Regions from separate parts of the Thermaerobacter composti genome, predicted to be linked through region 2. Evidence: riboswitches for the same ligand, from Rfam matches in the RefSeq annotation. Region 2 holds a riboswitch; the other holds the start of a gene.

Region 1 (7,828 bases), 860 kb from region 2:
GACGGCCGGCGGGGGCGGGCGACGGGCAACCGACGGAGGTCGCCGGGCACCCACCGGCCGGTCGGCGGGGACACACCGACTGATCGCCGGGCTCGTACCGGCTGGAGGATCCCACCGCTGGCCAAGCGATCAAGGGGGGCGGTAGCGTTGCAACGGCTCGCCACCAGAGGGTTGGGTCCGCCGCTAGGGCGGATCGGGACGGCCCACCCGCGGCGCACCCGGTGCCGGTCGGCGGGCGGGCCTGTAAGGAGCCACCGACGCGGCTCCCCGCGCTCGCGGACGAGGTGGGCCCTGGGCTGGTTCGTCCTGATGGTGGTGCTCTCCGGGTTCGCCAGCGGGCTCGCCCGCGCGTCCGCGGGACGTGGGGCCCCAGCAGGGCCCCGGGACCCCGCGGACCACCCGGACCGGCCCGTGTCCCACATGGTCGCCCCCGACGACGTCCAGGCCGCGGAGGCCTATCTGCGCGAGCGGTTCGCCGACCGGTTCGGCGGCCTCTACCTGGAAGACGCGAGTGACGGCCAGGCCGTGGTCGTGGTGGTGCTGACGCGCCCCCTGGGTGCCGCCGGCGAACAGGCCCTGCGCCAGCGCCTGGACGGGAAGCCGGTGCGGTTCGTCGAGGGCGAATACACCCTGGTCGAACTGGAGCGGATCCAGCGGGCGCTGACCCAGGCCATGCCCCGGCTGCAGGAGCAGGGAATCCAGGTGGTCTGGACCGGGGTCGATGTGCGGACGAACCGGGTGCACCTGGGGGTTGCCAGCGACCTTGAACGGGCCCGGGAGGCCGTCCAGGACCTCCCCGGAGCGAAGGCCGTCGTGGTGGTCGAAGCCCAGCCGGTGCAGCTCCTGGGTGCCGAGGGCGGCCCGACGGGGGCCGGGACGCCGTCGCCGGCGACCGCCGCGGGCGACACCAGCCCCGGCCGGGACTCCGGTGCGGAGGAGGACGGAGCCGCAACCCGGCCAACCGGCTGGTGGGGGGCGCTGCGGGCGGCCCTCAACCGGTGGTGGGCGGCGCTCGTCGCGTTCTTGCAGTGATTGCGGCAGGAGTTCGGCCGGGATCGGTGCCGGGATCGAGGCCGCGCACATGGCTCAATACCGTGGCGCCCGGTGCCCGGCGGGCATGCCCGGCGTCATTCCGTCATGGACCAGCCGCAGCGGCCAGTCCACCGGCCACAGGTCGACAGCCGCACTGCAGTGCAGTAGATCCCACAGAAAGGGCACGTGTTCCAGCCCGACGGTCACCAGCACCCGCCGCCCACGGCGGCGGGTGCTGGCATGGGCTTCGGCCTCGAGCACGGAACGGCAGGCGTCGAGGATGTTGGCGGCCATGCCCTCGCCTTTACCCGTTCCGGTCCGCCGCCACCTCGTAGTGGATGTTCCGCGCCTCGAAGAAGTTGACGATCTCCGGCACGTCCACCTCGGTGGCCATCCACTGGGCCGGATTGGGCGTACCGAAGTGGGGGCCCAGGCCGAGTTCGTCCAGGCGCCGGTCGGTCACGTACTCCACGTAGGCGTTGAGGTACTCGGCGCTGACGCCCAGGATCGGCCGCGGCAGCAGGGCGCGGTTGTAGTCCCGCTCCAGGTCCACCGCCCGCAGGATGAGCCCCTTCACCTCCCGGGCAAAGGCCGGCGTCATCAGCTCGGGGTGCTCCTCCAGGAGCGCGGTGATCAGGTGGATCCCGAAGGACAGGTGCAGGCTCTCGTCCTTGAGCACCCAGTCCACCAGGGTCGCCAGGCCCTTGAGCAGGTTGCGGCGCCGGAAGGTGTAGGCGAACAGGAACCCCCCGTAGAAGAACACGCCCTCCAGGACGATGTAGTAGCCGATCAGGTTGCGGAGGAACGCCTGCCGCCCCTCCAGGGTCGAGACGTCGGGCCGGACCAGCAGCTGGCGGGTCAGCTCCTGCTGGAACGCCTCCTTGGCGCGGATGGCCGGGACGTCGCGGTGGGCGGCGAAGACCCGCTCCCGGTCGACGGGCAGGGTCTTGAGCACGTACTCGAAGGCCATGGTGTGGTTGGCCTCTTCCCAGATCTGCCGCGCCAGGTAGAGACGGATCTCCGGCGGGGTGAGCAACGGGTAGATCGACATTACCAGGTTGTGGGTGACCAGCGACTCCATCGGGTTGAAGAAGCCCAGCAGCAGCTCGACGGCCCGCCGCTCGTCGTCCGTCAGGCGCAGCTCCCAGTCGCGCACGTCGTCGGCCAGGGGGATCTCCTCGGGGAACCAGGTGTTGCGCTTGCCCTGCTGGGCGTGGGCGTAGGCCCAGGGATACCGCAGCGGGAAGAGCTGGATGGGTTCCAGCGGGTCGCCGCCCAGCAGGCGGTCGCCGGGGACGCGGTGGCCCGCCTCCCCCGCTGGGGCGTCACCAGGTCGCCCGCCGCCCGGCTGGCGCTGACCGTGGGGTGCACCGTCCGGCGGGCGGTCCTCCGGCATGGGACGGCCCCCAGGCCCCTCCTCGGCCTGATGGTGGTGAGCCGGTTGGTCGGCCGATGGGCGGATGATGGGCTCCACAGCCATCTCCTCCTTGCCTGTCCCGTGGGTGCCTTGCCAAGGGTGGTGCGATCGCGGTGCACCGGCGCCATCGCGCCCGCGTGGGGCTTGCTGGGTCACCGGCTCATTGGCACGACTCGCAGATCAGATCCGGATCTTCGGGACGAACGCGGCACGCCGCCTGCGGCAGGCCGTTCGCCCCGCGCCCGCCAAGGCGCCCGTCGGGGCGTCCGTCGAGGTCCGGGGGATCCCCTACCCCCTCACGCTCGGCAGCCGGCGCATCCACGGCGACCGGCGCTGGGACGCCGGTGGCTGCCGCGGCGCCAGCCGGGCCGGCTTCGGACCCGCCCGGGCGTGCCTCCCCGCCGCCCGGGTGGGATCCGGGTCGGGCCGGGCTGGTCTCCACCGCGCCCGGGTGGGTCCCGGCTCCGGTCACGCTCACGCTGGCGTGCACGCCACCCGGGCTGGCCCCCGCTCCGGCCGGTTCGTCCAGGTTCCAGCGCAGCTTGCGGCGCGCCTTGTTCACCCGCACCGTCGAGGGCTCCGCGTACATCCGCGGCGCCATGAAGAGGTAGTAGGTGGACTTCAGCCCCCGCCGCCAAGCTTCGAGATACACCCGCTCCATGGCCCCCAGGTCCCGGTCGGCCAGGAACAGGTTGCGGCTGATGCCCATGTCGACCCACTTCTGGGCGCGGGCCGCCACCTCCAGGTAAACCTCGGGCGGCACCTGGTACGCGGTGGGGTAGCGGCGGCGCACATCGGCGGGGATCTCGGCGATGGGCTGGAGGTCGCCGCGTTCCTCCACGATGCGGTCGCGGGCGGCCTCCCAGAGGCCCCGCCGCTCCAGCTCCTCCACCAGGACGCGGTTGATCTCGAGGAACTTGCCCGAGAGGGTCTGCCGGGAGAAGACGTTGGCGTAGGGCGGATCCAGGCTCGGCGTGGTCCCGGCGATCAGGCTGATGGTGGCGGTCGGGGCGACGGCCAGCACCGTGCCGTTGCGCATGCCCCGGCGCACCCGGTCCCGGACCGCATCCCAGTCCAGGCGGGCCGTGCGGTCGACCGCCACGGGCTGTCCGCGCTCGGCCTCGAGGTCCGCCAGGGTGTCCAGGGGCACCCGGCCGCGGGCCCAGCCGCTCTCGGTGAAGGCGGGGAAGGGGCTGCGTTCTTCCGCCAGGCGGCACGAGGCCAGGATGGCGTGGTAGCTGATGAACTCCAGCACCCGGTCGGCCAGCTCGGCCGCCTGGGGGTCGGCGTAGCCCCAGCCCAGGCGGTTGACCGCCTCGGCGAAGCCCATCACCCCCAGCCCCACCGGCCGTTGGCGCAGGTTGGAGCGGCGCGCCTTCTCGATCGGATAGAGGTTGAGGTCGATGACGTTGTCCAGCCCCCGCATGGCCACCGCCACCGTCTCGGCCAGGGCGTCCCAGTCGATGCCCTGCGGCCCCAGGTGGCGGGCCAGGTTGACGCTGGCCAGGTTGCACACCGCCACCTCGTCGGCGGTGGTGGGGAGGAAGACCTCGGTGCAGAGGTTGCTGGAGTGGATCACCCCCGGCAGCAGCGAGCGCAGGTTGCCGGCGTCCTTGAACACCAGCCAGGGGTGGCTGGTCTCCTGCAGGGTGGCCAGGATCTCCCGGAAGAGCTGGCGCGCGTCCAGCCGCTTCCACGCCCGGCCGGGCAGCGCCCCGGCCTCGGCCTGGCGGATGCGCTCGGCGTAGGCCGCGGCGAAGGCTTGCCCCACCTTCTCGGGCAGCTCCGGCACGTAGGCCGGGTCGAACAGGTACCACGGCTCCCCGGTCTCCACGCGGCGCAGGAACTCGTCGGGGATCCAGAGGGCGGTGTTGACGCTGTGCGCCCGCAGGTACGGGTCGCCGCTGTTGCGCTTGAGGTCGAGGAAAGCCTCGATCTCCAGGTGCCAGGGCTCGAGGTACACCGCCAGCGTCCCCCGCCGGCGGCCGCCCTGGTTCACCGCCTTGATCAGGGCGTCGTAGAAGTGGATGAACGGGATGACGCCCGACGACTCGCCGTTGATCCCCCGCACCGGCGATCCCGCCGCCCGCAGCCGCGTCACCGAGGCCCCGATGCCGCCGGCGTACTTGGCCAGCCGGCCGAAGTCACTGGCCGCCTCCAGGATGTGCTCCATGGAGTCGTGGACGTCGGCCAGGTAGCAGGACGAGAGCTGGTGGTGGGGCGTGCCGGCGTTGAACAGGGTCGGCGTGCTGGGCAGATAGCGGAAGGCCGACATGGCGTGGTAGAACCGGCGGGCCCAGGCCTCCCGCTGGCCGGGTTCCTCCGCCAGGGCCAGCCCCATGGCCACCCGCATGAAGAGGAACTGGGGCGTCTCCAGCCACCGGCGGCTCTCCGGCTCCCGCACCAGGTACCGGTCCATCAGGGTGACGAGGCCGATGAAGGGCAAGGTCTCGTCCCGCTCCGGGTCCAGGGCGGCCGCCAGCGCGTCGAGGTCGAAGGCCAGCAGCCGCTGGTCCAGGGCACCGCAGGCCACGCCCTTGCGGATGTAGGCCGGGAAGGCGGCCCGGTAGGCCGCCGGGGACGGGTCCGGTTCCCCCAGGACGAACCGGTAGAGCTGGCGCAGCCGCGCCCGCACCGCCACCCGTTCCATCCGCGGCTCCCGGTGCAGGTGCTGGGTGGCGGCCTGGACCAGGAGCTCCTCCAGTTCGGTGGCGGTCCCGGCGGGTTCGGTAGCCGTTCCGACGGGCGCGGTAGCGGTTCCGGCGGGCGCGGCGACGACGCCGGGCGATGCCAAACCGCCGGCGAGGGGGCCGACCGAGGCGGCTGGGGACGCGGCGAGGATCCCGGCCCCAGGAGAGCCGGCTGCCACCCACTTCAGGTCGCGGCGCAGGATCTGCTCGAGGCGGGCCGCATCGGGCAGGCCGGCGGTCAGCCGGCGGAGGACGTCGTCCATGGGCTTCCTCCCCTCCCCTGGCGGTTCCGCCCCAGCGCCATCGGCGCGGCACGGAGGAGGGGAGGAGCCGGCGGGCGCCCCCGGCCCGCCCCGCCAGGCGATGGAGACCGGCGTGGATGCCGTCGGCTGGCGGGAGGGAAACGAAACCCGGCCCACGGGGGGCCGGGTTGCATGGCAAGGGAATGCCCGCGCTCGGCCCGCCCTCACCCCTCCGCGGGGGCGGAACGGAGGCGCGGTGTGGGTACTCGGGCTTCCGGCGCCGCCGTCCCCGGGCGCGGGTCGATGGCCTCGCACACCGGGCATCGATCCCGTGCACCGGTTCCGGCGCGCCGGTCACCGTTGCGGGACAGCGCCGGACTCTCACCGGTCTTCCCCCAGCGGGCCACCGGCGCCGCGGCCGGACCATGGCCCCGCCGCCGCGGTCGCCCTCGCGGACCGCCTGGGAGGACGGTCCCCGCCAGGATCCGCTCATCGGGAGCGCGATCCCCCGTCGGGGGCGATGCGCTCCGGTGGCCGCGCCCTGCCCTGTCGGACAGGCACCGCGCCGTGGCTGGGTCCTGCGCCCTCGGGGGCGCAGCGCGGACCGCAGCCACATGCCAGATATGGAATTTTGTTCGACGCAATCCTACAACATGTTGTGTTCATTGGCCAAACCCGAAGGGCGGCCGCCATCGGCAGCTACGACCGGCGGCCGGCACAGGGCGGGCCGGGAGACGGACAAGCTCACCCGGACGACCCCGGCGCCTAGCGGCGCGCCATGGCGAACTCCCCAAGGGCCTGCGGGTCGTCGGATTGGAGGATGTCCACCCCCCAGCCCGCCAGCTCCCGCAGAACCGCGCGGCTCTCGCCGAAGCTGTGGACCGCGATCTGCGCCCGGTGGAGCAGGTAGACCTCCTCCGGCGCCAGGTGCTCGGCATCCACGCAGAAGACGTCCGCACCGGCCGACCGCGCCACCGCGACCGGGTCGATCAGCCGGGCCTGGCAGATGGCGCCCGTCATGATGTCGGGGGCCACCTCCTTGCACCACCGCAGCACGTAGTGGTCGAAGGACAGCAGCATCACCTGGTCGTGCATGTCCCGCTGCCGCACCAGCTCGACCACCCGCTCGCAGAGGGCGGCGGCGTCGCGGCCGTACGGCTTGAGCTCGATCTGCAGGTACACCCGCCCCCGGGCCCAGTGGAGCACCTCCGCCAGGGTGGGGACGCGCTCCCCGCGGAACCGGCCGCCGAACCAGGCACCGGCGTCCAGCTGGCGCACCTCGTCCCACCGGGCCTCGGCCACCCTCCCCTTGCCGTTGGTGGTCCGGCGCAGGTCGGCGTCGTGGAAGACCACCACCTCGCCGTCGGCCGTCAGCTGCACGTCGAGCTCCACCATGTCGACCCCGGCCGCCACCGCCTCCCGGAAGGCGGACAGGGTGTTCTCCGGGGCCCGCGCGCGGCCGCCGCGATGGGCACAGGTCAGCGGCCGCTGCCGCTCGAGGGCCCACGCCAAGGACGGTAGACCGCGATCCATGGGAACCTGGACCAACCTCCGCGGCAAACTCCGCGGGCCGGCGCCATCCCGCCGGCCCGTGCGATGGACTGCCCCTTCCCCAGACGCCGCACAACGCCTGGGTCATGGTATTCCGCCGCTCCCTGGCGCATCGCCAGCGTCAGCACCCAGGGCGCCAGGCCCGCCCCTCGGCACGTCGACACCAAAGGCCCGCGGCCCCACCGCAGGCCTCGTTGGCACCGTTGCCGGCGTCGTCGGCACCGCTGGCCCATGGCCCGACCATCCGCGGTCGCTCCCACCGCGTGACCGGACCCGCCCGACGTCGTCGCGTCCATCGGACCCCTAACGCCGCCCCCTGCTGCGGACACGCGGCCCGCGTCCGCTCTCTCGCCAGACAGTGTAGCGGCCGCCGTGCCAGCCGGGAAGCCCTCGCGCATGGGCCTTAAAAGAGGGCACGAGCGCGGTTCGGCGGGCAGGGCCGCCTCCCGGTTCGCCTGGCCGATCCGGTCCTCAAGAGGGTACGAGGCGCCGGCCCGCCTTCGGCGCGAGGGCCGTGAACAGGGGCTCGAGGGACCGGATGACCGCCCAGTCCCGGGCGGGGTACCGCGGGTAGAGGCCGTACCGGTCCAGCAGCACGGCCTGGACCCCCAGCTCACGGACGGGCAGGACATCGTTGAGCAAGTTGTCACCCACCACCAGCATCGCGTCGCGCGGAACGCCGGTGGCCTGCTCCAGCCATGGGATGATGCGTCGCCATCCTTGGGGCTTGCCGGCCTCGGTGACGCGGTGGCTGAAGGCTCCTTCGAGGCCGATGGCGCCCAGGATCGTTTCGGCGTGGCGCGCGGTCGCATTGGTCACCAGCACCCGGAGAGGCTCTGTCGCGCTGAAGAAGGGTTCCTCCCCGTAGGACTCGGGGGGCGGCACCGCGACCCACG
Region 2 (7,828 bases):
ACCAGGGGGACTTCATCGAGGAGTCGGTGCGCACCGTCGCCGAGCACGGGCTGCTGGGCGCCGTCATCGCCGTGACCGTGCTCTACCTGTTCCTGGGCAACGGCCGGACCACCTTGGTGGTCGGCCTGATGCTGCCCGTGTCGGTGATCGGCTCCTTCGCCATGCTGGCCGCCGCCGGCCAGACGCTGAACATCGTCTCCCTCGGCGGCCTGCTGATCGGCATCGGGTCGCTGGTGGACTTCGCCATCGTCGTCATCGAGAGCATCCACCGCTATCGCCTCCGCGGCACGCCGCCCGCCGTGGGGGCCGAGCAGGGGACGGCCGAGGTAGCCGCAGCGGTCACAGCGTCCGCCATCGCCCAGGGAGCGGTGTTCTTCCCCATGTTGTTGATCGGCGGCCTGGCGGCCGAGCTGTTCACGCCCCTGGCGCTGGCCGTGATCTTCTCTCATGCCGCCGCCCTCTTCGGGGCCGTGACCTTCGTGCCGATGCTGGCTGCCCGGGTGCTGGGGGCCCACTACGAGCCCGTGGGCTTCCTGCGCGGCTTCCACCGGGCCATCGAACGGATGGAGGCGGCCTACCGCCGGCTGCTGGCGGCCAGCTTGCGCCGCCGCGGCCTGGTCATGGCGGTGGCCCTGGCGGCGTTCGCGGCGAGCCTGGTCGGGGCGCCGCAGCTCGGCTCGGAGTTCCTCCCCCAGGCGGACAGCGGCGAGATCCAGGTCGCCGTCCGCACCCCGCCGGGGACGCGCCTGGAGGAGACGGCCGCGGTCGCGCGGCGGGTCGAGGAGCGGTTGCTGGCCGTGCCGGAGGTCGACCGGGTGGTGACCACCGTCGGCGCCACCGGTGGCGCCTTCAGCACCGCGGCGGCCGCAGGCAACGAGGCGACGGTGGTGGCGGTGCTGGTGCCCGTCGAGCAGCGGGATCGCTCGGTGTTCGACGTGCTGAGGGCGGTGCGGGCGGACCTCGACGCGATCCCCGGCGCCGAGATCCAGGCCACGGTGCAGTCGTCGGTCATGGGCGCCGGCTTGAGCCAGCTGGAGATCCAGATCGCGGGCGACGACCCCGACGTCCTGGCCCGGGTCGCCGACCAGGTGGTGGAAAGGGTCCGCCGGGTGCCCGGCGTGGCCGGCGCCGAGAGCAGCCTGCGGGAGACCCGACCCGAGGTGGTGATCCGCCCCGACCGCGACGCCCTGGCACGGGCCGGGCTCTCCGTCCAGGAGGTGGAGGTGGCGCTGCGCGCGGCGCTGGGGGGCATGACGGTGGCCCGGGTGCGCACGGGGCAAGACCAGTGGGACGTGCGCCTGATGCTGGCCGACGAGGCGCAGGCGCGCTACGGCTCCCTGGAGCACCTGCCGCTGCGCTCGGCGACGGGGCAGGTGGTGCGCCTGGGCGACGTGGCCGCGGTGACCGAGGAACGGGCGCCCCTGGCCATCACCCGGCAGGACGGTCGCCGCCAGGTGACGGTGGCGGTCCACCTGGACGGGAGCCGACCGCTGGGGGTGGTCTCCGCGGACCTCCGGCGCGAGCTGGCCACCATGGACTGGCCGGGGGGCATGACGTGGGAGGTCGCCGGCGAGGCCGAGCAGATGGCCGAGACCTTCCGCTCGCTGGGGCTCTCCATCGTGCTCGCGGTGCTCCTGGTCTACCTGATCATGGCGGCCCAGTTCGAGTCCTTCTTCCACCCGCTGGTGATCCTGTTCTGCCTGCCGCCCACGGTGGTGGGCGCCGTGGCCGGCCTGGCGGTGCACCGGCTCCCCATCGGCGTCACCGCGCTGCTGGGCTTCTTGATGCTGGTGGGCGTGGTGATGAACAACGCCATCGTCCTGGTGGACTACACCAACGTGTTGCGGCGACGCGGCCTCGCCCGGGACGCCGCCCTGCTGGAGGCGGGCCCCGTGCGCCTGCGGCCGATCCTGATGACCATGCTGACCACCAACCTGGGGCTGGTGCCCTTCGCCTACCTGCCCGGGGCCTCGTCGGAGCTGCTGCGGCCGCTGGCGGTGGTGGTGATCTACGGGCTCTTGCTCTCCACCCTGGTCACCCTGGTGCTGGTGCCGGTGGCCTACAGCCTGCTGGACGACGGCTTGCGCCGGCTGGGCCGGTTCGTCCGGCGCGGGCGGCCACGGGAGGCTGCGGCACCGGGGACCGGCCTGGCCCAGGCGGGGCGATAGGGGCGCCGGGAGCCGGCAGCGGCGGCGACAACCGGCACGGGCCAGCCAAGCCGGCCACCCACGTCGTCGCGGCCCCGGCCTCGGCCCGGGGTCGCCCGAACGCCGGCGGCCGGTGGAGCTGGGCCCACCGGCCGCCAAGGGACGGGCTGCGGCGCCGACGGGCCCCGGCGCGCCGAGCTCCCGCCCGGGCGTCGGCGGGCGCCGTCCCGCCGCCCCTGCCCGTCCGTCCCGCCTCACGCGCCCGTCCGTCCCCCTCACACGCCCATCACGTTGTACCCCGCGTCGACGAACAGCACCTCGCCGGTGATGCTGGCCGCCAGGTCGCTGGCCAGGAACAGCGCGGCGTGGGCGACGTCCTCCTGGGTGACGTTGCGCCGCAGGGCCGAGCGTTCCGCGTGGGTCTTGATGAAGTCCGTCAGGTTGCGCACGCCGCGGGCGGCCAGGGTGTTGATGGGGCCGGCGGAGATGGCGTTGACCCGGATGCCGGCCGGACCCAGGTCCGCCGCCAGGTAGCGGACGCACGCCTCCAGCGCCGCCTTGGCGACGCCCATCACGTTGTAGTTGGGCACCGCCTTCTGGGCGCCGTAGTAGGTCATGGTCAGGATGGAGCCGCCCTCCTTCATCAGCGGCCGCGCCGCCCGGGCCAGCGCCACCAGCGAGTAGGCGCTCACGTCGAGGGCGATGCGGAAGTCCTCGCGCGTGGTCTCCACGAAGGGGTTCTCCAGGGCCTGCTTGGGAGCGTAGGCCAAGCTGTGGACCAGCACGTCCAGCCGGTCCCAGTGCCGGGCCACGGTGGCGAAGGCCGCGTCGATCTGCGGGTCGAACGCGACGTCGCACTCCAGGAGCAGGGGCGGGCGCCGGAGCTCGGGAACCAGCTTCTGGACCCGCTCGCCCAGCCGCTGGTCCTGGTAGGCGATGGCCAGCTCCGCCCCCGCCGCATCCAGGGCGCGGGCGATGGCCCAGGCGATGCTGTGCTTGTTGGCCACCCCGAAGACCAGGGCCCGCTTGCCTTCCAGGAGGCCGGCGGGAACCGTCGTCGCCACGGAATCGTCACCCTTTCCCGTCGCTGTGGAAGCCCAGCCGATGGCGTTCCCGTCGCGGCGGCGGCCAAGGTCGAACCGACGGTCCAAGGGCCGGCCGAACCGACCACCGTCGCCGCCGGGGGCTCGCCGAACCCCGCGGGCGGACCCCCTCGGGCTGGGGGCGCTCGGGCGCTCGGCGGCGGCAGGCGCTGGGTGCGCGGCCGGCCGGGCGGCCGTCGGTCCCCTTCACGAGCCGGCGGCCGCCGCCCCCGGCGATCCGCCCGCGCGGGGGCGTCGCGGCGTCCGCGTCAGGATGCGGGGCCCCGCGGCCTCGACCACCACCATCTCCTCGATGCTGTAGCCGTCCAGCCCTGGCACGCGCAGGGCCGGCTCGATGCAGAGGACCATCCCCGCCTCCAGGCGATCGTCCACCCCGGGCATCAGCAGCGGCTCCTCCACAGTCTCGAGGCCGATGCCGTGGCCGAGCAGCGGCGCCAGGTGGCCGGCGAGCCCGAAGGACGCGGCCGCCTCTTCCGCCGCCGCCAGCAGGGCCGCCACCGGGGTGCCGGGCCGGCACCGCGCGAGGACCGCCTCCAGGCAGGCCGCGGTGGCGGCGGCCAGCCGCTCCAGCTCGGGATGAACCGGCTCGAGCAGCGCGGTGCGCAGCACGTCGAACTGGTAGCCCTGGCAGGCGCCGATGATGTCGAAGGCGACCGCCTCGCCCGGCTGTACCCGCCGGTCCGTGGCCTGGGGCCAGCGGAAGCTCAGCAGGGACCAGGCGCCGGCGTGCACCCGGAAGTAGCGTACGAAGTCGGCGCCGGCGGCCAGCGCGGCCGCGGTCCCCGCGGCGCCCAGCTGCTGCTCCGAGAGGCCGGGGCGCAGGACCTCGAGGGCCGCGGCCAGCCCCACATCGGCCACCGCCGCGGCCCGGGCGAGCAGCTCCTGTTCCTCCGGGTCCTTGACGCGGCGCGCCCGGCGAACCAGTGCGTCGGCGGGGACCCACTCCACGCCCGGCAGGGCCTGGGCGGCCGCCCGGAAGGCGGCCCAGGACCACAGGTCCGTCCCCGCGACGCCGATGCGGCCTGCGGTGAGCCCCAGGCGCTGGATCCACGTGCGGAGGGCCGTGGGATGGGCGGGGGTGAGATCGACCCGGTCTGCCACCACCGTCTCGGGACGGGCCGCGTCGGCGATGAGGACCACCGGGCCGCGGCGCGGCACCAGCAGGAGCGACTGCCCCCAGCCCTCGTACCCCGGGACCGCCGCCGCCGTGGGGGCGGGGGCGTGGTGGCCGCAGAGGAAGGCCACGTCCCCGCCGCGTTCGTAGAAGGCACGGCCCACCGCCAGCACCGCATCGAGGCCCGCGGCCGCGGCGGCGGCCCGCAGCGCGTCCTGCCGCCGTCGGTAGGTGGCCTCGGGCAGGACCGGCCGGTCGATCCCGGGGCCCCGGGCCCCGCGGGGCAGGTAGGGCGCCGGGGCGGCGGGCGCCGGACCGGCGGCGTCGCCCGAGGGAGGTTCCGGGGCGGTTCCCGGTTCGTCCGACACCGGCGACACCTCGCTTCCGTCCCCCTACTTTGGCCGTCGGCCGCGGATTCCCTCCCGGGCCCCTTCCGGCCACCGCGCCGGGCCGGTGACGGCGGCCGCACCGCCGGCGGCCGCCGGCCCCCGGTGCCGCCGGCGCGCAGCCTCGGGGCCCCGGTGGAGCCGCCCCGAACGCCGGGGGTTGAGGCCGACCCGCGGCGGGCCGATAATGGCCCCGTCGAGGTGAGGAGCCATGGCGGGCTTGTTCGATCCCATCACCTTCCGCGGGCTGACCCTGCGCAACCGCATCGTCATGTCCCCGATGTGCCAGTACAGCGCCGGCACCGACGCCCGGGCCAACGACTGGCACTTCGTGCACTACGGGACCCGGGCGGTCGGCGGCGTCGGGCTGATCGTGGTCGAGGCCACGGCCGTCGAGGGCCGCGGGCGCATCAGCGAGGCCGATCTCGGCCTCTACCGCGACGACCACGTCGAACCCCTCCGGCGGATCGTCGACTTCTGCCACGCCCAGGGGGTGCCCGTCGGCATCCAGCTCGCCCATGCCGGCCGCAAGGCGTGGTCCCCGAACAAGGGGGTGGGGCCGGAGCCGGCGGTGGCGCCGTCGGCGATCCCCTTCGCCCCGGACTGGCCCGTGCCGCGCGCCCTGGGGATCGAGGAGATCCCGGCCATCGTCGACGCCTTCGCGGCGGCCGCCCGCCGGGCGCTGCAGGCCGGGTTCGACCTCATCGAGATCCACGCCGCCCACGGCTACCTCTTGAACCAGTTCCTCTCCCCGCTGAGCAACCGGCGGACCGACGGGTACGGGGGCGACCTCCGCGGCCGCATGCGCCTGCTGCTGGAGGTGGTCGAGGCGGTGCGGGCGGTCTGGCCCTCCGACCGGCCCCTCTGGGTGCGGCTCTCGGCCGTGGACTGGGCGCCCGGGGGCGTCACCCTGGACGACACCGTCGCCGTTGCGTCCGCCCTCAAGGAGCGGGGCGTCGACCTGGTGGACTGCAGCTCCGGTGGGGTGGTGCCGCCTCCCGAACCCATCCCCCAGGGGCCCGGCTACCAGGCCGCCTTCGCGGCCGAGGTGCGCCGCCGGGTGGGCATCGCCACCGGGGCCGTCGGGCTGATCACCGAGCCCGCCCAGGCGGACCACGTGATCCGCTCGGGCCAGGCCGACGTCGTCCTGCTGGCGCGCCAGTTGCTGAGGGAGCCCTACTGGCCGCTGCGGGCGGCGCGGGAGCTCGGGGCCGAGATCGCCTGGCCCCGCCAGTACCTGCGGGCGCGCCGGTAGCCGACGCCCGCGTTGGGCCGAGCCGGGGGCGCCCGCGGCCGCGGCCACGCCGGGGCGCGGGTGGGCCCCCGCCCGTCCCGCGTCCGGAAGGGCGCGTCACCGCCGCCCATCCGCGGCGACCGGCCGCTACCTCGTGCCCCCGCGATGGGGTAGAATGGGTGCGGACAACCGAATCCCGTGGCGGTCCAGGTGCCCCGTCCCGCGGCGGCCCAGGGTGCGGCGCGACGCGGCCGCGGGCGAGGGAGAATAGGGAAGTCCGGTGCGAATCCGGCGCGGTCCCGCCACTGTGACCGGGGAGCCGGCGCCCCTCGTGCGCCACTGCGGCCCGCTGCCCCAGCGGGCAGGGCTGCGGGAAGGCCGGGCGCCCGGCGGTGATCCGGGAGCCAGGAGACCTGCCTGGACCGAGTACGTACGCCTTCGGCGGAAAGGAGGTACGTACCGGGTGCGCCCACGTGCGGGGACGTCGCCCCGGCCTGCTCTGACGCCAAGGCCGGGGCTTTTCGTTTGAGCAGGGAGCCGTTGGCGGAGGGATCCGTCCGCCCGCCGCCGAGGGGCGCGGGCGACCCGGGTGCGGCCGGGTCGGCGCCCCGGGCGGGTGCCGACGGAGACGGGGACGAGGGGAGAGGGACCGGATGATGGCACGGTTCGTACGAGGGCTCTGGGCGGGACGAACGCGGCGAGGCGGCGGGCCGCGACGCGGTGGGGCCCTGGTGGCGCTGCTCCTGCTGGTCGCCCTGCTGGTGACCGCCTGCGGCGGTGGCGGCGGGGCGACGCCGGACGGCGCAGGGGCCGGCGGCTCCGGGGCCGGTTCGTCCCCGGCCGCTGCCGGCGAGGGGCAGGCGTCGACGGAGCAGGCGCCGCGGACGAGCTACCCCTACACCCTCACCGACGACGCCGGGCGGCAGGTGACCCTGGAGCGGCGGCCCGAGCGCATCGTCTCGCTGGCGCCGAGCAACACCGAGATCCTCTTCGCCATCGGCGCCGGGGACCGGGTGGTGGGGGTCGACTCCTTCAGCGACTACCCCGCGGAGGTCCAGGAGCTGCCCAAGGTCGGGGGCCTGACGGACACCAACTACGAGCAGATCGTGGCCCTGGAGCCGGACCTGGCCCTGACCATCGGCGGGACCGAGGAGCAGGTCGCGAAGCTGGAGGAGCTCGACATCCCGGTGGTGGTCATCCAGCCGGCCACCCTGGACGACGTGCTGGACCGCATCCTGCGCATCGGCGAGCTGGTGGACGCCCAGGCGGGCGCGCGCCGGGTGGTGGAGGACATGCGGTCCCGCATCGAGGCGGTGCGCCAGCGCGTGGCGGACATCCCGGAGGACCAGCGGGTGCGCGTGTTCTACGAGGTCTGGAACGACCCGCTGATGACCGTGGGGCCGGGCGGGTTCATCCACGACGTCATCGTGGCCGCCGGCGGCATCAACGTCGCCAAGGGGACCGGTCAGCCCTGGCCCCAGATCAGCCTTGAGGAGGTCGTGCGGCAGGACCCCCGGGTCATCGTGGTGCCGGCCTCGCTCAAGACCTCCTACGAGGAGCTCAAGGCCAAGCGCCGCCGCGGGTGGGAGGGCATCACCGCGGTCGAGCAGGGCCGCGTGTACGCCATCGACGACGCGGTGATCAGCCGGCCGGGGCCGCGCCTGGTCGAGGGGCTGGAGCAGCTGGCTCGCTGGTTCTACCCCGACCGCTTCCAGGGAGGCGAGTGACGGCCGAGGACGCGCCAGGGGGGTGCCGGCCGCGCCGGTGGGGTCCGGTGGGGGCGGGGGGCATGCGGCTTCAGGGGAGAAGGCAGCGGCCCCTGGGCCGGGCCGCACGATCGGCGA

What was found. A riboswitch is a leader RNA that binds a small molecule or an ion and turns the genes downstream of it on or off. The one in region 2 is predicted to bind cobalamin.
Region 1: it holds a riboswitch for cobalamin, as region 2 does, so the genes downstream of both, Q5761_RS10185 (ribonucleoside-diphosphate reductase subunit alpha) here and Q5761_RS06695 (ABC transporter substrate-binding protein) in region 2, are expected to answer to the same signal.

The regions. Positions count from the first base shown of each region.
Region 1 is NZ_CP132508.1:2,506,668-2,514,495, forward strand. It holds gene Q5761_RS10170 (hypothetical protein) at 412-1,032, shown strand; gene Q5761_RS10175 (hypothetical protein) at 1,087-1,326, opposite strand; gene Q5761_RS10180 (ribonucleotide-diphosphate reductase subunit beta) at 1,337-2,512, opposite strand; gene Q5761_RS10185 (ribonucleoside-diphosphate reductase subunit alpha) at 2,610-5,402, opposite strand; cobalamin riboswitch at 5,642-5,777, opposite strand; gene Q5761_RS10190 (glycerophosphodiester phosphodiesterase) at 6,147-6,914, opposite strand; gene Q5761_RS10195 (HAD family hydrolase) at 7,404-7,828, opposite strand, start outside.
Region 2 is NZ_CP132508.1:1,643,192-1,651,019, reverse strand. It holds gene Q5761_RS06715 (efflux RND transporter permease subunit) at 1-2,168, shown strand, start outside; gene Q5761_RS06710 (enoyl-ACP reductase) at 2,423-3,211, opposite strand; gene Q5761_RS06705 (M24 family metallopeptidase) at 3,437-4,741, opposite strand; gene Q5761_RS06700 (NADH:flavin oxidoreductase/NADH oxidase) at 4,962-6,005, shown strand; cobalamin riboswitch at 6,251-6,399, shown strand; gene Q5761_RS06695 (ABC transporter substrate-binding protein) at 6,638-7,711, shown strand; gene Q5761_RS06690 (FecCD family ABC transporter permease) at 7,828-7,828, shown strand, end outside.